2 regions of the Paenibacillus sp. FSL P2-0136 genome follow, and region 2 is predicted to be linked to the other one. Evidence: a T-box and tRNA genes for the amino acid it is inferred to sense, from the RefSeq annotation. Region 2 holds a T-box; the other holds one or more tRNA genes.
The links. A T-box is a leader RNA that pairs with one kind of tRNA and senses whether it is charged. The one in region 2 lies ahead of NYE26_RS23600 (valine--tRNA ligase), so its partner is inferred to be a tRNA-Val.

Region 1: it has a tRNA-Val gene. The T-box ahead of NYE26_RS23600 (valine--tRNA ligase) is inferred to sense a tRNA for this amino acid. The anticodon was not compared.

What each region holds. Positions count from the first base shown of each region.
Region 1 covers NZ_CP150244.1:2,813,000-2,828,610, forward strand. Annotated here, with positions in the region: gene NYE26_RS11585 (extracellular solute-binding protein) at 1-688, shown strand, start outside; gene NYE26_RS11590 (hypothetical protein) at 767-2,416, shown strand; gene NYE26_RS11595 (glycoside hydrolase family 43 protein) at 2,457-3,374, shown strand; gene NYE26_RS11600 (hypothetical protein) at 3,823-5,100, opposite strand; gene NYE26_RS11605 (hypothetical protein) at 5,345-5,479, shown strand; gene NYE26_RS11610 (stalk domain-containing protein) at 5,563-6,234, shown strand; gene NYE26_RS11615 (hypothetical protein) at 6,398-6,964, shown strand; gene NYE26_RS11620 (hypothetical protein) at 7,147-7,770, shown strand; gene NYE26_RS11625 (accessory gene regulator B family protein) at 7,763-8,290, shown strand; gene NYE26_RS11630 (LytTR family transcriptional regulator DNA-binding domain-containing protein) at 8,445-8,840, shown strand; gene NYE26_RS11635 (GNAT family protein) at 8,925-9,455, opposite strand; gene NYE26_RS11640 (hypothetical protein) at 9,772-10,314, shown strand; partial or broken gene NYE26_RS11645 (Rpn family recombination-promoting nuclease/putative transposase) at 10,438-10,989, shown strand; tRNA gene NYE26_RS11650 (tRNA-Val) at 11,141-11,212, opposite strand; gene NYE26_RS11655 (helix-turn-helix transcriptional regulator) at 11,451-12,260, shown strand; gene NYE26_RS11660 (aldo/keto reductase) at 12,416-13,369, shown strand; gene metG (methionine--tRNA ligase) at 13,411-15,129, opposite strand.
Region 2 covers NZ_CP150244.1:5,559,765-5,575,375, forward strand. Annotated here, with positions in the region: gene NYE26_RS23580 (glycosyltransferase) at 1-1,026, opposite strand, end outside; gene NYE26_RS23585 (glycosyltransferase family 4 protein) at 1,202-2,383, opposite strand; gene murC (UDP-N-acetylmuramate--L-alanine ligase) at 2,612-3,988, opposite strand; gene NYE26_RS23595 (folylpolyglutamate synthase/dihydrofolate synthase family protein) at 3,996-5,372, opposite strand; gene NYE26_RS23600 (valine--tRNA ligase) at 5,378-8,014, opposite strand; T-box leader at 8,174-8,458, opposite strand; gene NYE26_RS23605 (stalk domain-containing protein) at 8,551-9,213, opposite strand; gene NYE26_RS23610 (LysM peptidoglycan-binding domain-containing protein) at 9,819-11,183, opposite strand; gene NYE26_RS23615 (glycosyltransferase family 4 protein) at 11,319-12,740, opposite strand; gene NYE26_RS23620 (GGDEF domain-containing protein) at 12,936-14,177, shown strand; gene NYE26_RS23625 (neutral zinc metallopeptidase) at 14,845-15,611, opposite strand, start outside.

The DNA of each region.
Region 1 (15,611 bases), 2.7 Mb from region 2:
CATCTATATGAAGCAGCGCGGCAAGCAGGTCTATGATATGGAGAAGGAGGCGCTGGGCTTCGGGCAGCAGGATGCAGAGGAGTGGTTCAACTACTGGTACGGGATCACTAAGAACGGCGGAATGGTCACTCCATCCCTGCAGGTATCCAATCCTCCGGGAGACACAAGTAAATCCCTGGTCGTTACCGGCAAGGTGGCGATGAGCCTGATTCCGTCCAACCAGTTCGCCGCTCATCAGAATCTGACTCAGGATAAGCTGACCATGATTCAGGTGCCGCGCGGGCCGAAGGGAACGGGGGTTGTCTTTGAATCCAGTCAAGGGTTGTCCGGTTATGCCAAGACCAAGCATCCGAAGGAGGTCGCGGAGCTGATGAACTTCTGGATCAATGATCCCGATGCCGCGCAGATTCTAGGCAGTGACCGCGGCGTGCCGGTGACCTCCAAGATGCGTGACCTGCTGATGAAGGAGGCTACGCCGCTGGAACAGACCGTGTACGACTTCACAAGCCGTGTATCCGAAGCGACGAAGAAGGAGCCGTTTGCCGTCAGCTATAACCCGCCGAATTTCACCGAATTCACCAAGCTGGCGGAGACCGCTGTACAGGAGATCGGTTTTGAGCAAAAGGATGTCAAGCAAGGGGTAGAGGATTTCTATACAGGCGCGACGCAGTTATTCGGAGCCCAGTAGTCATATCCCGGAAGCGGGCTGCCCCCGGCAGTCTGCTTCTCTGTCTGGAGAGCAACTAAAGTTACAGGAGGGAATGGAATGACGGGTAGTGTACTGGAGAGACTGCGGAGGATAGCGGTGGACGACCGGATTAGAGTGCTTAAGAAAGCGGCGGACCGGGATTCACTGGAGGAGTGGAAGCAATCGGGCGTGGCCTTCGCGGCTTCATCGGAGAACATGGAGAATGTCTATTACTCTGCGCTGCACAAGCTGCTGGACTGTATCGTGCCGATGGACGGAGGCGGACTTGTGCTGCATGAAGGCGGGGTCTATCTCGGGAGCTGGCTGGAGAGCACGGGTACGATCTGCGCTGAACGGCTGTCGCGGTTCATGCCGGAGGTGGCGGGAGCGACCTTCCGGCTGTTCGCCGACCAGCAGCGGCAGGATGGGCTGATGCCCTACAAGGTGACGCCTGCGGGACCGGCCTACCGGCAGATTCAGATGGTGACGCCGCTGGCCCGCAGCGTCTGGAATCATTATCTGGAGAACGGGCGGGATAAGAGCTTCCTTCGCTCCATGTATCAGGCGATGGGCCGGTTCGACCATTGGCTGCATATGTACCGCAACACTAGAGGGACCGGCTGCGTCGAAGCCTTCTGCACGTTCGATACCGGACATGACCTCTCGCCGCGCTTCTGGCATGTCCCCGACACGCCCCATCTGGAGGATGCGGGACAATATAACCCGGATTCGCCGCTGCTGCCTTTTCTGGCCCCGGATTTAACGGCCAATGTCTACTGTCAGCGGCTCTACCTGTCCAAGATAGCGGTGGAGCTTGGCGGGAGCGGGGACGAATGGCGTGCCCGGGCAGCGGCAAGCAGCCACAGCCTGTTCAGCCATTGCTATGACGAAGAGGATGAGTTCTTCTATGACCGGGATCGCGGAGGCCGGTTCGTCCGTGTACAATCGGATGTTCTGCTGCGTGTGCTGGCCTGCGAGGTGGGGGACGGGGTGTTTTTTGCGTCAGCCCTCCGCCGTTACCTGCTCAATACCGGCAAGTTCTTTGCCAAATATCCCTTCACCTCCATTGCGATGGATGATCCCAGGTTCGACCCTTTCTCCAGCTATAACACCTGGGGAGGTTCGTCGAACTTCCTCAGCCTCATCCGTGCGCCGCATGCCTTCGAGCAGCACGGGCGTTATGTCGAGCTGACCTGGGTCATCCTGCCGATCCTCGCAGCGTTCTCGCGGATGACCCGGTTCGGGCAGACGTTAAGCCCATGGACCGGGGAAGAGGGATATACGGAGACCTATTCACCTGCGATTCTCTGCCTGCTGGACTATATGGAGCGGCTATGCGGGATCGTGCCGGTAGCCGGAGAGGAGCTATGGTTCACCGGCCTGCTTCCCTATGACATGGATCATGGCCAAGAGGTGGCCCATGAGACCGGATACCGCCGGACCGTGGACGACACGGTCTTCGAGCTGGTTACTACGCGTGAGCGGTCTGTAATCTACCGTAATGAAGAGGAGTACCTGACCTTTCCATATGGTGTGCGTGTGGTCCTGGGCCGGGGCGGACAACTGCTGAAGCTGATCGGCATGAGTGTCCGCCAGATCGAAGGGAGTCTGTGCTATGAGGGCCAGACGCTCCCGTTCACCATCAAGGGCAACGAGCAACTTGAATATGCGGACGGCGGTTTCGTGAGCGTCAGCGATATTGGAGTGGTACTGCCGGAATACAGGTAGATCAGGGAGAGTATAAGAGCGAAGTGAGGAGAGGGTCTAAATGAACCACCCGATGAGAACGACAGCGAATAGCGAGCTGCAAATCAGAGATCCGTATGTGCTTCCGCTGGCCGGAGAGGGGCAAGAGGCGGGCACCTACTATTTATATGGCAGCACCGACAGCAATATCTGGGGCACGGGCACGGGGTTCAACGCCTACACCGGCACAGATCTGGAGCACTGGGATGGCCCGTTCCCGGTCTTCCGGCCGGAGCCGGATTTCTATGCGGAGCGGAATTTCTGGGCACCGGAGGTCTATGGTTATGGCGGCAATTACATCATGTTCGCCACCTTCCGGCGCAAGGACAATGATCTGCTGGGCACCGCCGTTCTGATATCGCTGCATCCGCTGGGTCCGTTCATCCCGCATAGTGAGGGGCCGGTGACTCCGCAGGAGTGGAGTTCACTCGACGGAACGCTGTATGTGGACCGGCAGGGCCAGCCGTGGATGGTCTTCTGCCATGAGTGGCAGCAGACCGGGGACGGCGAGGTCTGCGCCATGCGGCTAACAGAGGACCTGCGGAGTGCCGCTGGGGAACCTGTTGTTCTGTTCCGGGCATCCGAAGCCCCGTGGACCACTCCGTTTGAATCCAAGCGTTATGCGAATCAGCTTAATTATGTCACGGACGGGCCGTTCCTGTTCCGCTCAGCGGACGGCACCTTGTATCTGCTGTGGGCCAGCTTCATTAATAATACCTACGCGCTGGGTATCGCCCGTTCCGGGAGCGGAGAGATAACCGGACCCTGGCTTCATCAGGAGCAAGCGCTCTACCAGCAGGACGGCGGTCACGCCATGGTCTTCCGCACCTTCAGCGGTCAGCTGATGCTGGCCATCCACACGCCGAATCAGACGCCTGATGAACGGCCGGTGTTTGTGGAGCTGGAGGAGCAGGACGGTGAGATGAGAGTGAAGGCGTAGGCACTTACGCGGGCAGGCGGGCAGGGGGAGGGCAAATCTGCGGGTAACTAGTCTGCGAGGAATCAGCGGCGGTTCAGCAACAAATCAGCAACGAGGCAAGAACATCACTCTCCCTGCGATTTAGGCTCTAAATGTAATTTGTACAACTAAAATGGGCAAATATTGCGCAGGGAGAGCTTTAGTTGCACTCTGTACACTTATAAGTTACTCTCATGGCGGGAAAGAGCGTTTTCCTCAAATTTAGCTGTACAGAATACAACTATCCCTGCGCGCCAGCCAATTCGCCGTCATTTAGCTGTACAAAATACAACTATCTTCCAAACGCTGCCCATTCCCGGGTGAAGTTTGATTTGCACTATCGGAGTAACCTAAGCCTGTAAACGAACAAAACGATTGCCCTCCTTTAAAAAGTGGCAATCGTTTTTGGGTGCAGGTAACCTGCGGAAGCTTATTCGATATCAATGCTCCATTGTCCGTCTGCTTCCACGGAAAAGACATAAATTCCGTCGGATTCGATTTTTTCCGCTGTGGAGCCGGAGTAGTTCCCAATTTCATTAACCAGCAAGAGGCTATCATTCACTTTGACAGCAAAATTGGATTCACCCGTGTGCTTAGATGTGAACCGGGTCAGCTTGCTTTGCAGCCTTGCAAACACAACATCGTTCCCCTTACCGGATAATTTAACCGGAGCGCTCTTGACGTTCTCAGGGATGCTCTGCTTAATATCTGCTTTCCACGAGCCATCCGACTCCACCTTCAGCATATATTTCCCGCCGTCAGGAATCACGGCTAAAGATTTTCCTTTGTAAGGCCCAATTTCATTCACGAGCATTTTTTTGGTATCTCCTGTTTCATCGTACATATAGATCACAAAGTTAGAATCCCCGTTGTCTGTTGCCTCAATTATGGCGATCCCGCTGTTCAAATAGAAGAACTCTGTAGCCTGGTCCTTTTTCCCTTTGAGATGTATGACTTCGTCCTTTGCTGGCGCTGGCGTAGCGGCTGCAGATGTGGCTGAACTAGGTATCCCTTGGTATAACGGCAGCAGCTCAGCGTATAGCTTTTCAACAGTTGCCTTGTCATCCTTTTGAATGGCATTAGCCATTTCCTTGTATTTGCTTTGATTTTCCTTAATTATAAAATCCACGCTACTGAGAAAATATGCTGAAATATCATCTTTAATTTCTTGGGTAATCTCCTTTTCCAGATAGCTTTTCGCTAAATTAAGTCCTCTCGATCCAAACTCCTGATCTGCTTCTAGGTAGGTCATATCCGTATCTCCGCCAGAGGGTACATCCGTTTCATCGGGTGTAGGTGTGGGATCCGGGTAGCGGCTGGCAACGGAAGCAGGTAGAACTCCACCAATTTTTGTGAAAAGCTTCTTTACATTTTGCACATCATTTTTCTCAATAGAGTCAGCAATCTCCAGGTAAGTGAAGGTATTCTCTTTATCCTCCCGGGCCTTAATCCGGATGTTATTGGCAATTTCTTTGGACGACTCAATATTCCATGAATTAGTACCGAAGTTCTCTAGGTATTCCTGCGTCTTATCTTTCACTGAGAAGTTCTTCAGCTCTGGCGCTGGAGTAGGAGAAGCAGTCGGAGCAGCAGAAGGAGTCGCCGTTTCGGCTTGAGTAATCTCAGCAGACCCGCCACATCCGCTCAATATCACAGGTGAAGCTAAAAGAGCAAAAGCTAAAGTCATTTTGGATAATTTTTCGTACATCAGTAATTTCCCCCAAATGTTTAATCATACTTAGCCAGTATAGCAAAATTGGATTATTTCTACAGTGAAATTTAATAGAACTTTGCATTCCTTACACAAACGTGCCAAACTTGTTATGATTAGGATATAGATCTTATATCATTTTGAATGGGGGATGTAAGCTGTGTATATGACAGGTTTTGGGTCCTTGCTCGCTGGAGGGTTCAGTATTTTTGCTCTTTTACTCTGGTTGAGTTGTCTGGGAATGGGGATATATTTATTTGTGCTGGTGGTGAAGCTTGCCCGCAGGGGAATCATTGCGCTGGATTTGTACAATCACTCCAAAAATCTGGAGATACGCGAACGTTACGAAGCGGCTCACCGGAGAGATGAGTTCTGAATGATTGCATCTGATGGCAGGATTTATTATACTCCCAATAAGGAATATTCAAATTTGTTATAAATGGAGAGGAGTATGATCGAATGAAGAAGAAGATGACTGCTGCACTGACTGCATTTGCCGTACTTGGAGGAATGGGCACAGGTGTGTACGCCGGAGCCAACCTGCAGGAGATCAAGGCATATCTCAATCCAAGCATCAAATTCAAGATGAACGGCCAGCCCGTACAGCTTAAGAATGGCAGCGGTGCGGTGGTTGCCCCAATTTCCTATAAGGACACAACGTATCTGCCGGTCCGTTCCGTATCCGATCTGCTGGGAGTTACCGTTAAGTTCGATGCTGCAACCAACACCATATCTCTGGGGGAGCAGACAGCGGGCGTACCAATCGCTACAGGTTTTGACGACATGTATCACACCAAAGATCCGGGCAAGACGGTCTTCAAGGACAAGGATTACAAGGATGTCTTCTTCGATAACGCCAGTGGTGACCGAGGCACTTCATTCATGCTCCACCCGAACAAAAAATATCAGAAGCTTTATCTCCAGGTAGCCGCGATCGGCGGAGAGATTAAAGACTTCGCGGTACAAGACAGCGACACCAATACTGTGTTGAAGAAGCAGACCATTGACCCTGCCAGCGGGCTTACTACCATCGAAGTGGATATTGCCGGAGTAAGCAGCCTGTATGTCAACGGAGATGTGAAGGATGGAACCTCGGTCTTCGTTCCGCTTACGACATCGTATTATAAATAAATTCTGAACTTATACATCATTCACGAATGACCCGGGAGCCTTGGTTTCCGGGCTTCTTTTTGTCTATTCGTTGTTTTGAGGAAAAAGAAAATGGGTACTATCCGGTAAGCCTGTGAATCTAACTGGCCATGTAACTTTCAATGAATTGACGAGGAGTGAGAAGATGTACACCAAAAAGCTAATAATGTCCTTATCCTTGACGTTGTCCCTCTTGGCCCTCAGTGCCTGCGGTAATGCTGAGGATAAGCCGTCCACCGAATCGATGCAGACCACTGCACCGGCAACAGAGACTGTGCAGACTCCAGCGCCGACAACAGAGGCCGAACAGACTCCAGCACCAACGACAGAGCCGGAGCAGACCCCTGAGGCGACGGCCGGAAGTAACGAGACGGCTGCCGGATCTGCGGACCTGCCAAAATATCTGCCGGAGGACTTCCCGATGCCGGAGAATGTAACGGAGACCATTCTTTCGAATGCGGAGGAGAATGAGGGCAAGAAGACGGCATTGCTGATTTTTAGAACAACGGATAGTATGGAATCGGTAACGAAGCTCTATGATGATTATCTGGCTTCCAAGCTGGGCGATCAGTCCGTGAAGACTATCGATCCCAAGAACCTGATCATTCAAGGCAAGACCAAGGACGATAAGCAGAGCTGGTCAATCATTGGCGGTCCGCTTGCGTCTCAGGAGGGAACCGTGGAGGTTAACGTCATTTGGTCTGAAATTTAGTACGGACAGCCAAGCTGCTGTACACAGAGGAACATCCGTTGAGGCTCGATTCAGAGCGGCCAACGGATGTTTTTTTGATTTGATAAAAAGTGTCGAATTTTGTAATTAAGTAGTATACGTCAGGTGCGGCGGGGATATATAATTAATCTTGTGAACGAAAATTAGTCAGGCGGTGTTATGGTTTGTCGTGGGAACCTGTAGGCTTTATGTTTTTCTCAACGATAGAGACGCTTGCGCTCTATTATCTGATTATGTCTCTCTATAGATTCAAGTGGAGATGGTACATCTGGCAGGCTTTATTTGTCATCTTGCTGAACAATCTGCAAAGCTATCTGTTACGCAATGAACTGGGTATGTCGAATGTTGCACCACTTGTTTTAATCTTGATTTTTATCTTCTTCTTCGCTGCGGTGGTGAGGATGCCGCTCATTCTATCCATCATCGCAACAATATCAGGATTTGCTATTTTTGCCGGGATTCAGACGCTGCTCACCCTGCTCATGTTCGGATCTATATCGAATATTGGTAGTACCGCGAACGGATATTTTCTACAGGTGGCGACTGCGGCCATGGTGTTTGGTGTCTTCGGGTTTCTGTACCGCAAAGGCAAGGGCTTCACATTCGATCTGGATAAACTCCGCTTTAAGATAGAGGATATTCTGCTGTCTCTGCTGATTTTCGGCTTCGTAATAGGGATTTCAGTGCTACTCTACTATAATGATATTCTGCTAAATGCCTTGATTTTCCTGGTGATGACTGTATTCCTTCTATATTATTCCACCCGGAGGGAGCGGGAAGATGCTTGAATTCATGTCCGGCAAGCTGGCATTTACGATTAAAAATATCGTACCTGAGCACCCGGCATCCTACGCTGTCCTGAAATTTGCTATTAGCGTAGTGCTTAATGTGGTGTTTATTATTGGGCTGACGCTGGTAGTATCCCTGTTGACGGGCAGGACAAGTGAAGCTCTGCAGATTCTGATCTCCTTTGCCGTATTACGTCAGGTGTCGGGCGGGGTCCATCTAAAATCTGGTATAGCCTGTGTCTTGTTTACGGTAAGCTTGTTCACAGTACTGTCCTTCGTGGAGCTTAGCTCCTTCTACGTTATGTTATTGAATGCAGCGAGTCTGTTAATAGTTTTCTGGCTGGCGCCCATTGGGATTGAACGACAGACCCGGATTCCGAGGCGGCACTGGCCTAAGCTGAGAATCTTGGCGTTACTGCTGGTAGCTGCCAATATCGTTATAGGCTCATCTGTTATCGCAGCCAGCTTTTTGGCACAATCCATCAGTCTGATTATAGCTAGAAGGGAGGTGAACATCTGACAATGAGAGCTTTGCAGCGCAAAGTAGTGTATAAGCTTGCTTCTGGTTTGTCCGCCTTGGCTGCCCTTATCGTGTTGGTTACAGCAAGTGTATTATACATTAATCAACCGGAGGTTCCTGAAGAGTTACTTAAATAACATTGGAGTTGATCCCTTTGAGCACGATATCTGTTACTAGAGACACAGAGGGAAACACTGGTGTATTCTCACTCGATATTGAAAAAATAACTTTTATGGAATTTGAACGGACTATCTATCGGATCATTGTCCATACGTACGATCAGACCTTTTATACAGTAGGTACGCTGAAATATTGGCTTAATACCCTGGCCAGTTCAGGATATAATTTCGTTCTAGCAGATAGAAACACGTTAATTCAGGTTTCTAACATTATCCAGCTGGATAAGACGTTTCATATTGCTTATTTTGGGGAAGACCACAGAGGAGTCGAGCAAAAGTGTTTTCTGTCAGAGAAGGGCTATAAAGAAATTCTCAAATACGTAAAGACATCCGCATCGGATATTCAATTAGTGGAGCTGCCCCAGTGGTAGCTTTGTTTTTTATGGTATATAAAATTAGGCTGACCCTGCGCAGTTCATTCTGTAGCGCTTGGGTCAGCCCTTGTTCAGGTTAGCTTAATCTGCAGCTAATCTGGAATACATACACAGATCAATGAAGCTTCCTTTGGACCGCTCACTCTGCCTCAGTGTTCCTTCCAGCGAAAAGTTTAATTTCTGCAGTACCTTAATAGAATTGATATTAGCAGGCTGGGCCTTTGCTTCTATTCTATTGAAGCCCAGTGTATCAAACGCATAATCTATTAGTGCGCGAAGGGCTTCAGGCACATATCCTTTTCCCCAGCACTCGCGGCTAAGGTCATAACCGATCTCTGTCTTGGCATTGTCATAGTCCAGCGCATTGAAACCACAGGAGCCGATAATCCGGCCGGATTCTGCTTCCGTGATGGAATAGCGGATCGCCTGATTCTCGGTGGCTAACTTACCCAGCAGCTCAATCATTTCCACGGCCTGACTCTCATCCGTGAAGCTGCTGATATTCATGAACCGGGTGACTTCAGGATCGGACCAGATCGGGAACAGGCTGGCTGAATCGGCGGTGCGCATTTGTCTTAATACTAATCTCTCGGTTTGTAATTCTGTAATCATCAATAAGTTACCTCCATTAAATATATATGGTATTGGTGAGGTGCAACTATTGATATCTGCGCATAGTTCAGTCCTTTCCGTGTGTAAGCTACCTCTATTATATAGAATGCAAGGGAGGAAGTTAAGATCGATTCAGGACCGTTTCAACAAATCTTCATAAAGAAGGGTGCTTTGCTTGGTGGCGATCTCAGGTTTTGATAAATATCTGTCAGCAACCATGCAAAAAAGAGGCTTACGGTCAGTCCTGTCAGGGATGCTACTGTTTCGTATTCCTCCTAACAAGGTAAACTTTAGATAAAAGGATCTGGAGGGTATTATGAGAAAAACGGTACTGGTAATGTTGTTCTTGTTCGTATTGACGGCATGTGCGGATTCAAAGGACGGGGTAACCACCAAAGACTTAGCCATTCAAAAGGTGAACGATCATAAAGCCGTTGTTGAGTATGGAATGAGCCGTGCAGAAGTGGAAGAGGTATTGGGCAAGGGGGAGGATAAGGATATTGCGAATTCAGTCATGTATAGCTCTGGCGTGAGGATTATGTACCGGGAGGATAAAGTGGCAGGGATTACTCTGGCAGAGGAATCGAAAGATACATATGAAACCACTGGCGGTTTTAAAATTGGCATGTCTAAGGATGACTTCAAACAAATCTATGGCGATCAATATCTGAAGGAGATGGAGCGCAACCTGGATTATGCTTACGATGCCACCAACAAGCGATATTTGCAGGAGAAAGAGTGGGTGGCGAAAGCGGAAGATGACACGAAAATATATGTAATTTCAGCCATGTTCAACGGTAAGGGTGAAGCAGACGCCGTTGTATTGGTGGATAAGCGAATGGCGATAACATTAAGGTAGAGGGGGGGCTGAAAGATAAAACATGTTCTTGTATGTTTCATAGCGCTTAGGGGACAGAATAGCAGTATATGGAGCCCAAAAAGCTGGCCTTGTCTACAACGAGTAGTTCTGCCATGATATAATCAGTGTTTGAAGAAGTGTGTGACGATCAATATACTGAACTACTCCTGTCTGCCGAATGACCGTCATCATAATGTGTTTCATCTTCGGGAAGATCATACCGGGATATCTCTTAACAATGATCTTGAGATTCATGTGATGGAATTAACAAAGCTTGAGGAGCAGGCCGTTCCATTAACTGGTGGTCTGATTAACTGGTTATTATTCCTAAAGGGTGTTGAACAACCAAATTGGGAGGTGCTAACCATGAATGAACCGATGTTGAAAAAAGCAATGGATACGCTCGAGTTCCTGAGTCAGGATGCCGCTACAAGGATGGAGTATGAAGCCCGGATGAAGTATTTGCGTGATGAGGCATCACGGATGAATGGGGCTAAGGCTGAGGGGCGAGCTGAGGGACGAGCAGAAGGGCGAGTAGAGGGTGAACGAAAAAAGGCAGAGGCAATGGTGCGTGAACTTCTTGCTCTTGGAGTGGAAACTTCCATTATTGTTAGAGCCTCTGGCCTCTCAGAGCAAGAAGTTTTAAGCTTGAAATCACTAATGGGTAGACACTGACCATGAATGAACCGATGAGAAAAAGAGAAACTTCTAGAAAGCTCTTGGCAATGGAGCAATGGAATTAAAAATTTAAAACTGTTGCAATGATAACAACGAAAAACGAAGCCGATCTTATGATCGGCTTCGTTTCTTTAAAACTCTCCATATATAGGACGGATGGGGTTCGAACCCATGACCCCTACCCTGTCAAGATAGTGCTCTCCCGCTGAGCTACCGTCCTGCAACGAAATTTATAATAACACAGGACGTAAGGGAATGGCAAGATATTTTTTACTATGATACAAATGATACCTTTAATCATAACTCTCCCACACCACCACAATGACAAAAACCCACGACACCCCACCTTTATTAAATTACAATATTGGCGCTTGTCTGGAAGTTACTTAACCAACATAAAAGGTGGAATTCTATCATGATTGTAAAATTTAAAGTAATGCCGAAAGGAGGCCCAGCTCATGAGTTACGAGATTACGAGGTTTAGGCGTCTTGGCGACTACCTGAGATCACGCCGGGAACGTCTGCAGCCTGAAGCTGTAGGGATCAAGGAAACGAACAGTCAGCGCAGAACACCGGGGCTGCGTCGGGAGGAGGTTGCGGTTCTGGCTGGTCTCAGCAGCACCTATTATACTTGGCTGGAGCAGGGCAGGGAGGTTACCGCCTCCAGAGAGGTCATGGAGAGTCTCAGTCAGGCGCTGCGGTTGTCGGCAGATGAGCGTAAGCATCTGTTTGAGCTATGGAATCCGGGCTTGCCGGATACACTTGCTTCTATAGATACAGCCAGTCCGGAGCTGAATCCGCAGTGGCGGAATATTATCCGCCAATTGACTTATCCGTCTTTTATTACGAATGAGCGGTCTGAGTTACTGGCCTGGAATGATAAAGCGAGTGAAGTGCTTAGTGATTTCGGAGGTCTGCCTGCTTCAGAGCGCATTATGATGCGTCTTCTGTTCCTGGATCTGGAGCTGCGCCGCCGGATGCGGAACTGGGAGGAGTTCGCAATCTATTCAGTAGGGGTGTACAGAACCTATTATGACATGAACCTGCACGATCCTTGGTACAAGGAGATGGTCGATCAGCTCCTGGAGGACAGTGCGGATTTCGCTGAGATGTGGAAGCAGCACAATATTCAAGGCAAGAAGGTCAACCGTGTGGTCATAGAGAGTCTTGGCACGAGCCAGCCTGTAGTCTACGATATCAATTCGATGGCCAATCTGGCGGATCACCCGGGTCTGCATATTTGTATCTATACCCCTGTCATAACGTAGTAGAGAATCATCTGAAGGCGCATTTTTACAGGTCTGTTGCTGCTCCCTGGTAATGATCTTACTAGCATGAACGTACTGTGGCTGCTCCACGGCAGGACGGTTAGAATAAGGTCATGTTCATAAGATCTATTACAGGGACAAGAGGAGGCAACCATATGCACACAAGAACACTTGGGAACGAAGGGCTGATCGTATCGGCTTTGGGACTCGGAACGATGATGATGCCAGATAATGAAGAGTCTGTACGAACCATTCATGGCGCGCTTGACCTGGGCGTAACCCTGCTGGACACAGCGGATATCTACGGAGCTTTCGAGCAGCAGCGCTTCGGCGGCAATGAACGGCTTCTCGGACGGGCGCTTAAGGGCCGGAGAGATCAGGCTGTGATTGCGACCAAATTCGGCATTACGCATACTCAGGGACCCAAGGGAGACCCGGCCTATATCAAAAAATCCGTAGATGCCAGCCTCTATCATCTCGGCACAGATTATATCGATCTGTACTATCAGCACCGTCCCGATCCGAACACGCCTATTGAGGAAACCGCCGGTACCCTGGCTGACCTCGTCAAGGAAGGGAAGATCCGTTATATCGGCTTATCCGAGGCTTCGCCTGAACTGATCCGCCGGGCACATGCGGTGCATCCATTGACCGCCCTGCAGACAGAGTATTCGCTCTGGAGCCGGGAGGTGGAGGATGAGATTCTGCCGCTGGTCAAGGAGCTGGGCATCGGCTTCGTTCCTTATAGCCCGCTGGGCCGCGGTTTTCTGACTGGACAGATCAAGAGCTTCGATGATCTGCCGGAGGATGATTACCGCCGCCATTACCCTCGGTTCCAGGGAGAGAACTTCACCCGGAACCTGGAGGTCGTCTCGCTGATCGGGCAGATGGCGGCCGAGAAAGGCTACGCCCCGGCACAGCTAGCCCTGGCCTGGCTTCTAGCACAAGGAGATCAAATTGTACCGATTCCCGGCACGAAGCGGCTGGAGCGGTTACAAGAGAACCTCGGAGCGATTGAGGTTACATTGACGGCAGAGGATCTCGCCCGGATTGAGCGGATATCCCCGCAAGGTATTGCAGCCGGAGCACGTTACCCCGGCCAGAACTAAGTTATCACAGAGAGCGGACAGCCGCTGTGTATTCATCAATATTAAGACCCCGGAGCGTCCTTGCCTTCGCCGCTTGCTTTCGTGAGCGGTATGAGAGGCAGGACGCTTTTGTCTTTCATCCGCTCTATTTCCTCCTCTATGCGCTCTACATCTATCCGCTCAAACAGTAATTCAAGCTCCAATATAGGCTGCTCTGCCAGGACGGATACCGGGTGCCATACGGGCTGTTCTATGGACAGGAAGCCTCTAATCTTCTCGCAGGAGAAAGGGATGAACGGGTTCAGCAGATTAGAGAGGTTGGCAATAATCTGAACACAAGTGTACAGCGTATTAGCCCCGGCCGCAGGATCATGCTTGATCTGGAGCCACGGCTGCTGCTGATCGAAATACTTATTGGCCTGGCGGATATGCGAGAAGATGAATTCCAGGGCTTCCTTGAAGTGTCCGGCTTGGGTCAGCCTTCCTGCTTCCTTATACAGCTGGTCCAGACTGCTAACCCATCCTTCATCCAAGACTCCATCTGGAACGCTGCCGTTCCAGAACTTATTTACGAATACGAGACTGCGGTTGACGAAATTGCCGAACGCGCCCAGCAGCTCGCTGTTATGGCTATAGATGAACTCTCTCCAGGAGAAGTCGGCATCCCGCTTCTCGGGACCGTTCGCAGTCAGGAAATAACGGACCGAGTCCGGGTCATACCGGCTGAGAATATCAGGCACCCAGACCGCCCAGTTGCGGCTGGTGGAGAATTTCTGCCCTTCCAGGGTCAGATATTCAGAAGAGAAGATCCGGTCCGGCAGATGCAGTTCCTCAGCTCCAAGCAGGATAGCAGGCCAGATCAGGCTGTGAAAAGGAATATTGTCCTTCCCGTGCACATAGTAAGCGGTTATAGGCGGCTGCCCATCGTTATCTTGTGCGGACGCTACAGACCAGAAATCCTCCCAGCGGCCCCCCGTCTCGGCGGCCCATTGCTTGCTGGCCGACAGATAACCGCTGACCGCTTCGATCCAGACATAGATTTTTTTGTCTGCGAAGCCTGGGGTGGGGACATCCACGCCCCAGTCCAGATCGCGTGTTGCTGCGCGGTCCTGCAGGCCTTCCTGCAGATATCTGCGGGTTAGACGGACGGCATTGTCTCTCCAGCCCTGCGCGGAATCAGCATATTCTGTGAGTGCTTGCTGGAAGCTGGACAGCGACAGATAGTAATGCTGAGTAGAGCGCAGCACAGGCGTAGAGCCGCAGAGGGCGCATGTGCGCTCCAGCAGATCCACCGGATCGAGAATCGTTGAACAGTAATCGCATTGGTCTCCCCGGGCCTGCTGTCCGCATACCGGGCAGAGGCCATGAACATAACGGTCCGGCAAGAAGCGCTGGTCCTGCTCACAATAACACTGGAGACTCGATTTCTGGTACAGATACCCGTGATCCAGCAGCTTAAGGAACAGCTCCTGCACCGTATTGTGGTGATGTGCCTGATCGGTCCGGGTATACAAGTCATAAGTGAAGCCCAAGGCGCGGAAGCAAGCGGCGAACTCCTCATGATACCGGCTGGCGAATTCACCCGGGGCTACACCCTCCTGCGCCGCCTGTACAGCAACGGGGGTACCGTGACAGTCACTGCCGGATACATAGAGCACAGCGTCGCCTTTGGCACGGTGGTAGCGGGCCAGAATATCTCCCGGAAGAATGCTGGCGAGTCTGCCCAGATGCAGGGAGCCATTGGCATAAGGCCAAGCCCCTCCAATAAAAATGTTAGTCATATTTCTCTCCTCCTCAAATGATGTGAACGCAAAAAAGGCACTCATCCCCTAAAGGGACGAGAGCCTGTGCTCACGTGTTACCACCCAAATTCATCAATGCCTCGCAGCATCCACCTCTTCAGGTACGTCCGCAGAATAAAGCGGGTATACCCTAGCATGGTAACGGATGCGGGTTCCGGCGCAGCCTACGTCCCGGCGATGCGGGCTTCGATGCGCAGTTCTGAGACCATATTCCCGAGGGTTTTCTTTGCTCCTTTTCAGCATCCGGAGCTCTCTGTGGAAGAATTGCCAGGGTACTCTTTCTCTTCGCAGCTATTGTGGTTATCCTAATTACTGGATATCATATACGCAGGCCGGGAGATTTGTCAACACCGTAAGTCTATTTGCAATCCACTGCACTCCTGTGCGACAGTAGAGAGTAAGGGCTAACGGGAAGCAGAGGAGTGCCTGATCCTGGCCTGGAATTGAAGCGACACAGTGAT
Region 2 (15,611 bases):
CCGTCCCGGCTCGCAGAGCAGCTCCTCCGAGCCCTTCAGGCTGCTGACCACCGGCGTGCGGAGGGCCCAGGCCTCCAGAATGCTGCTTTGAGCGCCGCAGTCCTCGCAGCATGAGGCAACCACAGCTCTTGCCCTGCGGATATAATCGGCTGTCTGTATAGCTTCACTAATAATTAAAATAGAAGAGTCCTTCCGGACGGCAGCTGCGACCTCTGCGTGCACCTCTCTGCTAATAATGCAGCAGCGGATATCCGGCACCGCCGCCCGAATCAGCGGATATACCTTCTTGAAGAACAGCAGCGCTGCATTCTTGCCGTCAGTGGAATACATGTTCCAGTGCAGAACGATGGAGTTATCCTTGGCAGTATCTCCCGCAGCTGCATAAGGGGGGGCACTCAGATTAATGTACGGCGGAACAACATGCACCTTGCCTGCATCGGCAAAGGATAGCGCCTTAAAGGACAGCGCCTCATCTTCTGAAGCAGCCAGCAGCAGGCTGGTCTTGTTCATTAACCGGCGCTCTTCGCGGCGGATCAGCGCATCATTCAGCTTGCGGTAGCCTGTACTTATTCCCCGCTTGCCAGCCGCCCGGCTCTGCACCCGTATGCCACCGGCACGGCGGGCGTCGGTGACGATAACAGCCCCGGGAAGCAGCGAGGCGACCAGATCCAGCCCATTGCCGAGCATGGCATATGAGACAAACACATGGCTGTAGGCATGCTGGCTGCACATCTCGGTTATTACCGCCCGCAGCGACTTGTCATTGCCGATCATCGAGGCATCCTTGCGGAGCCTGTTCAGCGGAAACAGCAGGCTTCTGCGGGTGGACGCAGGCCGCTTCACCTGATGCACGGTCAGGGCAGGACTGCGCAGAATCTGCGTCTCGCGGCGGTGGTAGCAATACTCCAGCAGATCAATATCAAACCGCTCCAGCAGCATATTAAGGAAATTCTCTGTTCTGATGTCTCCTTCCCGGTCTCCCGGTGTGTGATTACGGGCAGAAAGGAACAGCATTCTCTCTCTCATGGCTATAGCTCCTTGGTTCTATGTAAATGTGTATGAATATGTACGAAACAAAAAAGGCCGGATGACATCCAGCCCAGAAATGTGAAACTTTCGATGTAGATCTATAGTAACGCAATCCCCCTGAGAAGGTTGTCGATTTATGGGGAAAAATAATTTTTTCACCTTCCACATCCCTTCAGACCAGACGAAGCAGCTTATCCTTGACACTTTGCGCCTCATAATTCGCCAGCAGAATCTCGTATGCACGGTCCGCAAGCACTACTCCTCTTTCATGATCCTGAAGCAGCAGTGTCACACTATCGGCAAAGGAAACCGGGTCATCGGCAATCATAATATTCTGCGAATGCTCATAGAGCAGCCCTTCTGCCCCCTTGGAACTGGATACGACAGGAGTCCTCAGCGCCCAGGCTTCCAGAATTTTCAGCCTTGTCCCGCTGCCTTCCAGGAGCGGAGCTACGACCACCTGCGCCTTGCGTATATAATCCGCCACACTGTCCACATACCCGGTGATGACGATAGAGGAATCCTTCAAGGCCAGTGCCGCTACCTCCGGATGCACATCCCGTCCGACAATATACCACTTAATGTCCGGTACCCTCGCCTTAACCAGAGGATATACCTCACGGTAGAAGTAGAGGGCTGCGTTAATATTAGGGAAGTAGTTCATATTACCCGGAAGAATAATCCACTGCTCCTTGGACAGCAACGTCTTGGTCCGGTAATCCTCCATGCGTATGAAATTGGGAATGACATGAACCTTCTGCGACCGGCTTGGAGCCAGTGCCTTGAAGGCCAGAGCATCCTCTTCCGAAGTAGTCAGCAGCAGATGGGTCTTGTCCATCAGCTTCAGCTCATCCCTGCGCGTCCATATAGCATTAAGGAAATAGTAGGCCTTGGCGATCCCCTTTTTACCGCCTGCCAGCTGTGCAGACAGTCCGCTCTCGAAATTATGCGCATCGGTAATGATCACAATGTCAGGCAAGCAGCGCTGTACAATGTCGATGCAGCAGCCCAGCAGGCTGTGCGAAATAAATACATGACCGTAGGAATTCCGGCTGCAGAGCTCTATAATCTTGGCCTTCATGTCCACATCAACATGGCTCATATACGAGCAGTTCCGCCAGGTATAGAGGGAACGGAGAAGCGCTCTGCGGTAGCTGACCGTACGCTCTACTTCATGCACTGTAAGTGACGGAAGTCCCTCCGGCATCCCTGTCTTCCGGGGATTGGCATAGGTGATAAGCTCTACCTCATATTTGGCGAGCAGAAGCTTCAGAATATTGCCTGTTCTCAGCTTGCCCCCGCTATCCTGCGGATATGGATTCTCTGCGGAAATGAATAGCAACGATTCCTTCATGGCCTCTTCTCCTACTCTCCAATGATCAATTCGCCCTGGACTGCCCGGGACATCTAGGATCTATTACCCAAGTTCGGGTGCTTGACCACGCAGTTCCTTCCCCGCTGCCGAGCTGGCGCTCAATCCTGCGATTCTATGGGGAATATAGTAACTTCGTATGCAAAAAACGGCCCTACACTCCCTATTAAAGGAATGTAGAGCCGTTTCTGTAATCAATGCGATGCTATCTTACCGGTTCTTCAGGCTGTCTGCCAGCGCATAACCGACCTTCCAGATATCGCCTGCACCCATGGTGATGACCAGATCACCGGGAGCGATCCGGTTCTGCAGATCTGCCAGCACAGCTTCCTTCGTCGGCAGATGCCGCGCACCGGCGTTGCTGTTCTGTACGATCAGCTCTACCAGCTTGGCGGAGGTGACGCCCTCAATCTGCTTCTCACCCGCAGGGGAGTAGATATCGGTAATAATCACTTCGTCCGCCTCGCTGAACGCACGGCTGAACGCATCCAGCAGGAAGAAGGTACGCGTGTAGCGCTGCGGCTGGAACACGGCGATAATGCGTTTGCCGGTTGCCTTGGCGGCGCTGATCGTAGCCTGAATCTCTGTGGGATGATGCGCATAATCATCAATGACGAGAATCTCGTCAACCTCGCCCAGCACCTGGAAGCGCCGTTTGGCGCCATGGAACTTCACAATCGCAGCCGCAATGGCTTCAAAGGCAATGCCCGATTTCAGACAAGAAATCACTGCCGCCATGGAGTTATACAGATTGTATTGTCCCGGAATAGAGAGCTCAATCCGGCCTAGCACCTCAGTTCCATGGTTCATCGTATAGGATACCTGCCGGTCGCCGAGAACAATATCAGTCGCTGTATAATCAGCCGTCTCTGATTCGATCCCATAGCTGATCACTGTACCTTTTACCTTAGGCAGCAGGGATTTCAGATTCTCATCATCCGCACATACGATAGCTGTCCCGTCCTCGCGCAGCTGATTCATGAACTGAACATAAGCATCCTTCAGCTTGCCGAAGTCGCCGCCGTAGTTCTCCAGATGGTCAGCTTCTATGTTCGTAACGATTCCCAGCCAAGGATGGTATTGCAGGAACGAGCCGTCACTCTCATCGGCTTCTGCCACGACGAATTCCCCTTGTCCCGCTTTGGCATTCGTGCCGACATTCATAATCTCCCCGCCGATAATGTAGGTAGGGTCCACGCCGCAGTCTTCCATCACCAGAGCAATCATGGAAGAGGTGGTAGTCTTGCCGTGCGCTCCTGCCACCGCAACGCCCTTGCGTTCATTCAGCAGCCGGGCCAGCATCTGCGAGCGGTGCAGAATCGGAATTTTCAAACGCTCCGCTTCCACCCATTCCACATTATCCGCGGCAAGCGCCGTGGAATAGACGACCAGATCCGCGCCTTTTACCTGCTCCGCCGTATGCCCGATGAAGACCTTGGCACCTTTGGCAATCAATTTCTCCGTTAACTCCTGGGCAGCTACGTCAGAGCCTGTAACTGTATATCCCATCTCCAGCATCACCCGGGCAATCGCGCTCATACCATAGCCGCCGATCCCTATAAAATGCACACGTTCAGTAGTATCCAACAGTTCGTCACCAGCCTTTTTCAGAATCGGGTTGCCGTAAAAGCGTACTGCGCACATCAGAAATCAAATACAGCGTTCCGGACACAACTGCAAGGTCATCGTCCGCTGTGATCGTCTGCAGCTTCAGCAGCGCTTGGCCCCAATTACGTTCTACTATGATTTCCAAGTTTTCCTTGGCATATTTACTCCGCAGACTTTCTGCGATCGCCTGCAGATCTTCCGCGTCCATTTTCTTACGGAAATCCGGTTCGGTCAGGATGAGCGTATCCACTATAGGCAGTATATGCTTGAGATACGACTCGTGATGCTTATTTGCCAGCATCCCCATGAGCAAATTTAATTTACCGTAAGGCTGGAACTGCGGAAGGCTCTTCGCAAGGCTCTCAGCCCCTTCCGGATTGTGCGCGCCGTCCAGAATAATTCTGGGCGAGACGCTCACTTCCTCCAGTCTTCCGGCCCAGAATGTGCCCCGGAAGCCCTCCAGCACATCCTCGTCCTCCAGCATGAAGGCCATATACTGCCGCAGCACCTCAAGCGTCATCATGGCCCCGGCCGCATTCTCCAGCTGGTGCTCGCCTTTCATAGCAATATCCAGCTCAAGCCCGCGGAATGGCCCATTGAAGGTAAAGTGCTGGCAGCCGTCTCTCTGCTCAACATTACTATAGCTGAAATCTTCTCCCGCTAAATAGAGTGTCGAGCGGGTAGCCGCCGCCTTGGCCTTCAATACAGCTACAGCCTCGGGCTGGCTTACACAGCTGACTACAGGAACGCCCGGCTTAATAATCCCGGCTTTCTCGCCGGCAATCAGCGTAAGCGTATCTCCCAGCACATCGGTATGGTCATGTCCCACATTGGTAATGACCGACACAACCGGAGTAACGATATTCGTTACATCCAGCCTTCCCCCAAGCCCCGTCTCCCATACGACTACATCGGGATAACAGACTTCGCCGTAATAGAGAATCGCGAGCGCCGTCGCCACCTCGAACATGGTCGGTGAGCCTAGCTCAGTGCCCGCAATCTCCTGGACCAGCGGACGCAGCTGATTGGCAAGCGCAAGCAGCGTCTCCTCAGGAATATCCGTCCCGTTGTACTGGAACCGGTTCGTGAACTTCGTGATATAAGGAGAGGTGAAGGTCCCCACCGAATATCCGCTCTGAATAAGGGCCGAGGTCAAAAAGGCGCAGGTCGAGCCCTTGCCGTTGGTCCCCGCCACATGAATGAACTTAAGCTTCCGGTGCGGATGTCCGAGCTTCTCCATTAGCAGCTCTATCCGCTCCAGACCCGGCCGGATTCCAAAAGGAATCAGGCTGTTGATCCAGTCTACGGCTTCTGTATAAGAACTTAAGGGAGTGGCAGCGCCGCTCCGGGTGATCTCTTCCATGTCTGTTATCCTCTCAGTTCTGCAATACGGGCCAGCACCTTCTCGCGTCTGTCGGAATAATCCGCCTGCTTCGCCCGTTCCTCTTCGATGACTTTCACCGGAGCTTTGGCCACAAAGCCCTGATTACTGAGCTTCTTCTCCACACGCTCCACTTCGCTGTTCAGGGTCTGAACTTCTTTTTCGAGACGAATAATCTCCTGATCGATATCAATCAGACCGGACAGCGGCAGAAGCAGCTCCGCTCCGGTAACCACGGCGGACATCATTTTATCCGGCGTCTGCGGCGCAAGGCCTGCTTCGAAGGAAGAGGTGTTGCAGAAGCGCCCGATGTAATTGTCGTTGCGGGAAATAATGTCCAGGGTGTCCTGGCTGCCGGCCTTGATAATCAGCTCGACCTTCTTGCTCATTGGCGCATTCACTTCCGCACGGATACCGCGAACGGCCCGGATAATATCCATCAGCAGGTTCATCTCTGATACTGCCTGCGGATTCTCAAGCGCCGCATCGTACTTCGGCCACTCGGCCAAGGTGATGGATTCGCCCTGATGCGGCAGATGCTGCCAGATCTCCTCCGTAATGAACGGCATGAACGGGTGAATCAGCCGCAGTGTGCGGTCCAGCACGTAAGCCAGAACAGACTGAGTCTTGGCCTTGGCAGCTGCGTCCGCTCCGTATAACGAGAGCTTGGCGAATTCAATATACCAGTCACACAGATCATCCCAGATGAAGTTGTAGAGCAGGCGTCCGGTCTCGCCGAACTCGTACGAGTCAATTAGACGCGTAATATCGCGGGAAGTTTCGTTCAGGCGGTGCAGAATCCAGCGGTCCGCTGTGCCAAGCTCACCTGTAATGTCAATATCTTCAAAGGCTACGCCTTCCAGATTCATCAGCGCGAACCGGGAGGCATTCCAGATCTTGTTGGCAAAATTACGCGCCTGCTCTACCTTTTCCATACGGAACCGCAGATCCTGGCCCGCTGTACTGCCGGTAGTAATCATATAGCGCATGGCGTCAGCGCCGTACTGCTCGATAACATCCAGCGGATCAATACCGTTGCCCAGAGACTTGGACATCTTGCGTCCTTCGGCATCGCGTACGAGTCCGTGCATCAGCACATCGGAGAACGGCTTCTGGCCAGTGAATTCCATGGCTGAGAAAATCATGCGCGCTACCCAGAAGTAGATGATATCGTAGCCGGTAACCAGTACATTGTTCGGATAGTAACGCTGATAGTCGCTGCTGTCCTGATCAGGCCAGCCTAAGGTAGCGAACGGCCAGAGGTTCGAGCTGAACCAGGTATCCAGAACATCCTCATCCTGCTTCAGGTCGGACAGCCCGCTGATGCGGCGTGCTTCTTCTTCATCATGTGCAACTACAAGCTCCCCGGTGGATTCAGAGTACCAGGCCGGAATACGGTGGCCCCACCACAGTTGGCGGGAGATACACCAGTCGCGGACATTCTCGATCCAGTTCAGGTACGTCTTCTCGAAGCGGTCCGGCACGAAATGGACCCCGTCACCGTCCTTCTGTGCAGCGATGGCTGCTTCTGCCAGCGGCTGCATTTTGACGAACCACTGGGTGGACAGATAAGGCTCTACTACGGCCCCGGAACGCTCACTGTGCCCAACCTGGTGTACATGATCCTCAATGGAGATCAGCACGCCTTGCTCCTTCAGGTCGGCTACGATGGCCTTACGGCAGTCGCTGCGGTCCATTCCCTGGTAAGCGCCCGCTTCCTCATTCATCACTCCGCCTTCATCCATTACGTTGATCTGCGGAAGGTTATGGCGGACTCCCATCTCGAAGTCGTTCGGATCATGCGCCGGTGTAATCTTAACTGCACCGCTGCCGAAATCCTTATCTACGTATTCATCGGCAATAACCGGAATCTCACGTAAGGTAATCGGCAGAATCAGCGTCTTACCGATCAGATCCTTATAGCGCTCATCCTCCGGATGTACCGCTACCGCTGTATCGCCCAGCATCGTCTCGGGCCGCGTGGTAGCCACCGTGATATGGCCGCTGCCATCCTTCAGCGGATAACGCAGATGGTACAGATGCCCGTTCACTTCCTTGTATTCAACCTCGATATCTGACAGCGCTGTACGGGCAGCCGGGTCCCAGTTAATAATCCGCTTGCCGCGATAGATCAGGCCCTTCTGGTACAGCTCCACAAATACCTTGCTTACCGCCTTCTTCATTCCATCATCAAAGGTAAAGCGTTCGCGGGAGTAATCGAGGGACAGGCCCATCTTGGCCCACTGGTCATGAATAGTCTCTGCATACTGGTCTTTCCAGGCCCACACCTGCTCCAGGAACTTCTCGCGTCCCAGATCATGGCGGGAGATTCCCTGCTGGCGCAGCTTCTGCTCTACCTTGGTCTGTGTAGCAATCCCTGCATGGTCCGTACCCGGCAGCCACAGGGTATCATATCCCTGCATCCGCTTGGTGCGGATCAGCACATCCTGAAGCGTGAAATCCAGCGCATGTCCGATATGCAGCATTCCTGTTACATTCGGCGGCGGAATCACGATGCTGTAAGGCTCTGCATCCGGCCGCTTGCCGGCTTCGAAGAAGCCCTTCTCCATCCAGTACGCATACCATTTCTTCTCTGCCGCTCCCGGATCATATGTAGTCGGCATGTCGCTCTGCTTGTGATTAGCTGAAGCGGTAGCTTCTGCCGCTTCCTGCTGGTTCGGCAGCTCTGCTGCCGCATTGTTGTTATCAGCCATTGTGAACCCTCCACTGTTAAATGTATTGAGTAGCTAGCGGTTTCTGAGAATACAAAAAGGCCCTTCGTCTCAAAGGACGAAAGGCCATTCTTTCGCGGTACCACCTTTGTTTCGCGCCAATAAAAAATAAACCACTGCCTTAAGTTCCCTTACAGGTTCCTGAAGCTTAGCGCGACACTCATGCAGGGTAACGGCTGCAACCGGCCGCATCCTAACCCGTCTTCATGATGAAGACAAGCTCAGAAGGGCAACTCCGGGGCGACTTCGGGGGCTGCATCCTGCGGGAATTCACACCAATGATAATCCCGCTCTCTGAAGGGCTGACCGCCTACTCTTCCCGTTCCCAGTCTTTATGCTAGTTATTACTTAGTTCAATAATACATTCAGTGTTATCCCTAGTCAACCAGCATATACACAAAGGGCGCGCAGCAGACGTACATTGATGCCTACTCCCCGCTCCAGATCACTTGAACCACATTGAAGCCCTGATGGCTGCCCGTTCCGGGAGCGCCATCCAGCGTAACAGAGAATGTGCTTCCGGCATCAATAATCGAGAAGGCTGAGGCGGAGACTTCCTCAGACTTGGAGGTAGCTCCTTTTTGCACAAAATAGTCCTTGTACGTATTGCCGAGCGTCTCCAGGCTCTGCTTCGTACGGTAGCTGAAGGTTGCGGACGGCTTACCGGTCGCCGAGCCTTCGATCAGATCAAATATCTTCGCGTCCGCCGGAAGCGGGAAATCCGCCGGCAGGCTCTTCGGCCGCTTCACAGAATCTGCTGGTGTTCCAGTGGACGAGCCGCCGGAGGAGACAGCCGGAGCTGCAGCATCACCGATGATGACCCGGCTGGTTGAAGCATCGTAAGTAACAGCAGTGTTCAGCGCTTCGCCGATGGAGCGTACAGGCAGATAAGTGATGCCGTTATAGGTAATCGGGGCGAGGGTTTTGCCGTTGCCGTCTTTGGGCGTGTACGCCTGGCCGTTCACGACGATCCCGATTTTGTTGTTCAGGAGCGCCTTGATCTCCTGCAGATTACTGGCGGCGTAGACACCGGCCGAGACTGTGAGCGTCAAGCTTAGTGCGGCCGCAGTGGCTGCCACTTTTCTCTTCATGTGATATATCATCCTTCCAGAAGTAGTGTACCAGCGCATAGCTGCCTGAATGTGTAATGTATGTAGGCCGGTAGTGACTATTACCCCCGGCTGAACGGTTTGTAAACCAGAAGCGGAGATCGTATATACAGGCCGCATAATAAAAAACGCTTGGGAAGTGGAAACGGCTTACCTGCGCGCCAGCAAAATGTATGCTGTTTTCCGCATACATTCGGGACATATGCCTGCGTGCCAGCAAATGTATGCTGTTTTCCGCATACATTCGGGACATATGCCTGCGCGCCAGCAAATGTATGCTGTTTTCCGCATACATTCGGGACATATGCCTGCGCGCCAGCACAATGTATGCTGTTTTCCGCATACATTCGGGCCATATGCCTGCGTGCCAGCACAATGTATGCTGTTTTCCGCATACATTCGGGGCACATGCCCGCGCGCCAGCAAATGTATGCTGTTTTCCGCATACATTCAGGGCACAAGTAAAAAACACTTATCTACAACAGAAGAGAATCATAATTTCCTATACAACAAAGAAACAGGAACAGCCCCATCCGTAAGGCAAGGGCTGTTCCTGTTAAGCCTGAATTCTCCGCACAGCGTCAATCTCAAGGAATGTATAATACCTGTCCCTCTTCTACAATCTGACCGGACAGCCGGTTATACATAGTCAGCTCCCGGGTGCTTAGCTGGTATTTCTCGGCTATGGTATCCAGCGTCTCTTCCCGCTGCACGATGCAGAGCCGTACCTTGCGGAACAGCTCTGTCCCGCCCATCCCGCCGATGAACCGGCTCTTCCACGCTGTATCATTGCCTGCCTCAGGAACAGCCTGCGCTACAGAGTCTATATTGCCCGAGAGCAGCTCCTCCTGCTCTCTGTTGGCGCGGCTTGCGCTGAGCAGCGAGGAGAAGGTGAGCGGCTCCTGCTCGGCGGCTCCCGGTTCTTTTTTGCTGCCAAGGGCAACCTTGAGATCCTGCTTCTCCTCCTGGGGAGACAAAGATTCCGCAGACAGGAAGACTTCATTGTCTGTGGCCTGGATCTCCTCTGCCGCCTCCCCTCCTTCGTTCCCTTCAAACAGCGCAGCAGCATCGTTGGCAGCGGAGGTAAACACCGGCTCCGGCTGCGACACGGCATGAAGCTTCGCATTGCCCCAATGATCCACAGTGTTCAAGGCAGCGGTGCCTGTCTGAAGCGTGGTGTCCTCCTGAACCGAGCCGTTCACAGCCGCTGGTGCCGTCTTCTCTCTGGAGGTGAGGAAGTGAGCGGAGGCCTTATCAGCCGCCGGCTTGCTGCCTGCCGAAGAAGCCGTATCCAGGCTATGGGTCCTTACTCTGGGTTCCTTGTCCTTCAGGGGTGTGGAGAGATAGGCCGCGGGCTGGCTGTAAGAAGTATCTTCCGCGTACAGCGGCTCAGCTGCTGCCTCAGCCGGAGCAGCGGAGTTCTGATCTTCCGCAGAGCCCTCTGCAGTCCCTTCGCCATAGGTCCAGAGCGAATTCTCATACAGGGTATCATTCTCGGGATTGCGGATTATCTCCTCAGCCGCCCTGCTGTCTCCTGCCTCCGGCGAATACGCTACCGTGTATTCCTCCTGCTGCCAGGCCGGCTGTACATCTGCACTTCCGATTCCGCGTAGCGAGAGCACTCCGGTAATGTTGACGGTTCGCATCGTCAGCAGATCAATATCGAAATTCTCGATCTCCACCCCTATGTCATCAAGTGAGCTGACCCGGGTCAGCGGAACAGTGATTTCAACAGGAATTGCATGCTCCAGACGCTGTGTAAGGTCATCCTCCCCCCGGTAGAGTCCGGTGAGCAGCAGTTGTCCGTGCAGCTCGGCCCGGTCCTCCCGCTGGATGACCTGGATGTCGGGAACCAGCTCGACTTCCTCCAGCTCTGCTATTCCCGGAAGCTCTTCCGAAAGGTGAATGCGTTCATAAATATCAAACCGCAAGCCATGGGACTGGTCAAACACGGGAAATGTCCTCCTTCTTGGCATAATCTATCCCTGAGACAAGCCCAGAGTATAAGCCCAAAATGTTACTCCCCTCATGTATATGCTTCAATCAGGCAGGCATGACAACTTTGCCGCTTCAATTGCGGACAGCGCCTATGCCAGGGGAGGAAGGGCCGTACGTGCATCAGGAATAGAGTAGTGCTGCGGAAGCTTGACACGCATCGTTACGGCAAGCGGATTCCCCGGATCACCCTCGTTAAGCACATCTGCCGGATGAAAAGCTGCCGGCAGCGCACCCGCGCCCGGTTCTTCCCCAAACCGGAGGTGATCCGGAATTCCCGGCCGGCCCGCCCGCAGATTGACCGCTCTCTGGTATACATGCAGCGTACCCGCAGCCATGACATCCAGCGAACGGGTCTGCTCTGCCCAGCGCTTAGCCTGGAGGCCGGTGCGTCTTCTCAGTCCCTCATCCCCCAGCAGCTGCTCCATCTGCAGGGCGAGCTGAGCGGCATCTCCGGGAGGAACAATCCAGCCCGTCTCTCCCTGCCGGACCATCTCCGGCATGCCTGCGGTTCCGGCGACAATCGGCGCGATCCCGGCAAGCTGCGCTTCTGTAACCGAGAAAGGCTGCGTATCCTGGAGTGAGGGCTGCACATAGATGTCGGCAGCCCGGAGTGCAGCCGGAATATTGTTCAATTTCCCGGTGAAATGGACCTTCCCGGCGATACCCAGCAGGCGGGCCTGCTCCATGAGCTCCTCCAGGAGGCTGCCGATTCCGGCCACCGCACAGATCCACCGCTGACAGCGCTGCTCCAGAATGCCTAGCGCCTCTATCAGCACATGGACGCCTTTAATATATTCAAGACGTCCGGCATACATGATTACAGGGATTCCTTCTGCAAATTGAAGCGGCGGCGTCTCTGCGGCCCTGGCTGCATATTGATGCAGGTCCAACCCGTACGGCAAGGTATGAATACGGTCCGGGCTGACCCCCAGGCTCTGCGTAAGCTGTCCGATCCACTCCGAAGAGACCAGAATCTGGTCAGCCGCCTGGGCACCCAGTGTCTCAAGCCTACGGAAGTAGCTCCAGATCGGCCGCTGCTCATAGGCCTCCCGGGTCAGTCCGGGCTCAAGTCCTTTGTACTCATAGTAGGTCTCCTTGGTCAATGCCCCATGAACACTTGCGACCAGCGGAACAGGACGGCGCATGATCCGCCGCAGTGCATATGTGGCTATAGGGTCCTGGGCATGAATGACATCATATTCCTCCAGCCCCAGCACAGCGGCGCCGCCCTCGAATACGTAACGCCCCAGCTCAAAGCTGAAGATGCCATGCTCCAGATGCAGCGAGGGGAACCGGCCGATATCAAGCTGGGGCAGCAGCAGCGAATAGAAGGCTTTTTTATCAAAAGACTCCGTCCGGTTGAGCAAATACAATGTATTGTTCTCCACATGGCTGCCCATCAGTGTAACGGAATGGCCCTGCTCGCCCAGCTTGTCGGCCAGCTGCTTCATATACGTCCAAATTCCGCCCATATTGGTGAGGCCCCAGTAGGTGACCAGCAATATCTTCATGCATTCCTCTCCCCGGCTATAGATGTATTTAGGTACAGGAGCAGTCTGCTCCACCCTAATCAGAATAGTATATGTAGGCTGCGGGCAGGCGGAAAGGGATATATGATCATTCCCTGCAAATTTCAAAAATATCTTTTAATCAAGAATCATCTTTTCGGGTATAATCGGTATAAATCCTGAAAGGAAATTTCCGACATGTCAAAAGCGAGGGTATTTGACCTTTTTCTATTTGTCGCATCCCTGGCTATAGCCTTCATTCCCGCGCATGCTGTAGTCCTGGACGCTACCTATATAAAAGCATTACTGCTATACACTATCTTCTCCAGCATCTACTTTCAATTGCGGATTGTGACCCGGAGCGGGAACTCAACAATCGATTATGCCATCAGCTATACCTCCTCCTTCGGGATTTTTGCCGGTCCGCTCGGCACGCTCCTGTTCGAGACTGTATACCGGTTCATCGTATATTTCTATAAAAAGAAAACAAAAACCGCCGATCCCGGAGAGTTCCTGGATACCTTCTACAATATCGGTTCGTTCACACTGGGCGGCTCTGCTGCGTACTATCTGTATACGGCGCTCTCTCCCCTGGCGGACAAGCTTCCTCTCGGATACTGGCTGTTGTTCCTGCTCGTGGTCTGCGTTACCACCCTGCTGTCCTCCACCTTCCTGGTGCTGACCTTTGCCTTGTCGGGAGATATCAAGACACGCCGGGAAGCGAGGAACCTACTGTTCCGAAGCCGGAATCTGCTGGATTTCAGCAAGGTGGCTCTTAGTAATGCTCTGCTGCTGCGGCTGCTGCAAATGGAGAAATGGGAGATGCTGATCGCCCTGTTCCTGCTCAACTATGTAGTCAGTATCTCGTTCTATTCCAAGTCGCAGAGTGCCCAGCACAAGTATGAACGCGACAAATTCGAGCAGATGGCTTACCGCGACTTCCTGACCGGAACCTATAACCGGGCGCATATGGACAAGATGATGAAGGAGCTGAACCAGGGCGGGGAGTACATCGGGATTGTAGTGGCGGATATCGACCGGTTCAAAAAAATCAATGACAGCTACAACCACGCCGTTGGTGACCGGGTCATTGTTCATTTTGCCAAGACGCTGCAGAAGCATCTGCAGGAACAGGATGTTCTGTTCCGCAGCGGCGGGGAAGAGTTCACGCTCTTCCTAAGGGGCAAGACCTTCGAGGAGTGCAGAACGCAGATTCAGGAGATTCTGGACAGCCTTCACGGTCACACCGTAAGTGCAGAATTCGAGGAGCAGATCATACGCGTGCCCTATTCGGCATCCTTCGGACTCTTTTACTATAAGGCAGACCCGGATCAGAAGACCTCTATGGAAAAAGGGTATGTCTACGCCGACCAGCTCCTGCTGGAGTCCAAGAAGCTTGGCCGCAACCGTCTGTCTTACCGGAATGATGTGCAGCCGTAAGCACATGTTCCCTCCCAGGGGGACTGCGTAGGAGGGACGGGCAGAACCCGCCAAATGTATGCTGTTTTTGGCATACATTTGATCCGTGCGCCTGCGCGGGAGCACATTGTATGCTGTTTTTGGCATACATTCGGTCCGGGCGCCTGCGCGGCAGCACTTTGTATGCTGTTTTTGGCATACATTTAGCCCGTGCGCCTGCGCGGGAAGCACATTGTATGCTGTTTTTGGCATACATTTGGTCCGTGCGCCTGCGCGGCAGCACATTATATGCTGTTTTTGGCATACATTTAGCCCGTGCGCCTGCGCGGGAGCACAATGTATGTTGTTTTTGGCATACATTTGGTCCGTGCGCCTGCGCGGGAGCACAATGTATGCTGTTTTTGGCATACATTTAGCCCGTGCGCCTGTGCGGGAGCACATTGTATGCTGTTTTTGGCATACATTCGGCCCGTGCACCTGCGCGGCAGCACAATGTATGCTGTTTTTGGCATACATTTGGTCCGTGTGCCTGCGCGGGAGCACAATGTATGCTGTTTTTAGCATACATTCCAGCTTCCCCGGCGGAGCAGAAACGGCTCCTCATAATAATGTCCCTAATAAGAACAAGAGCCGCTCTCCGTCAAGCGGATGGGCGGCTCTTAGTGTCCCTATTTTGGAATGCCGGCGGCTACAGTTCAGCAGCCTTAAAGGTATCTCCACCGGCAATCGTGCCGGAGTTAAAACCCTTGTAGAACCAGCGCTTGCGTTGTTCGGAGGTTCCGTGTGTGAAGCTGTCGGGCACCACATACCCTTGGGATCGCTTCTGGATCGTATCATCCCCGACTGCGCTCGCCGCGGTCAGCGCCTCATCCAAATCTCCTTCCTCCAGCAGATTCTGGCCCTGAACATGATGGGCCCATACCCCGGCATAATAATCGGCCTGCAGCTCGAAGCGGACCTGATATTTGTTGAATTCGGTCTCGCTGAGGCGCTGGCGCAGCGAATTCAGCTGCTCGGAAGCGCCCAGCAGGGTCTGCACATGATGACCCACCTCGTGGGCAATCACATACGCCATGGCGAAGTCGCCCGGCGCATTGAACTGCTGCTTCAGCTCATCGTAGAAGCTGAGATCGATATACAGCTTGGCATCCCCCGGACAATAGAACGGTCCGACGGCGGAGCTTGCGGTGCCGCAGGCAGAATTCACGCTGCCGCTGTAGAGCACTAGCGTCGGGTCCTGGTAAGTCATTCCCTGCTCCTTGAAGATATCGGACCAGACATCCTCGGTATCGGCCAGCACCACGGACACGAACTCGGACAGCTCCTTCTCCTGGGCGCTCTGTTCATAGGGGACGCTTGAGTTTGTGCCCGAACCGGTTGAGGTCAGATTCCCCATAATATCGCCGATGTTCCCGCCGCTCAGCAGCGTAACAATTACTATAATCACAATCCCGC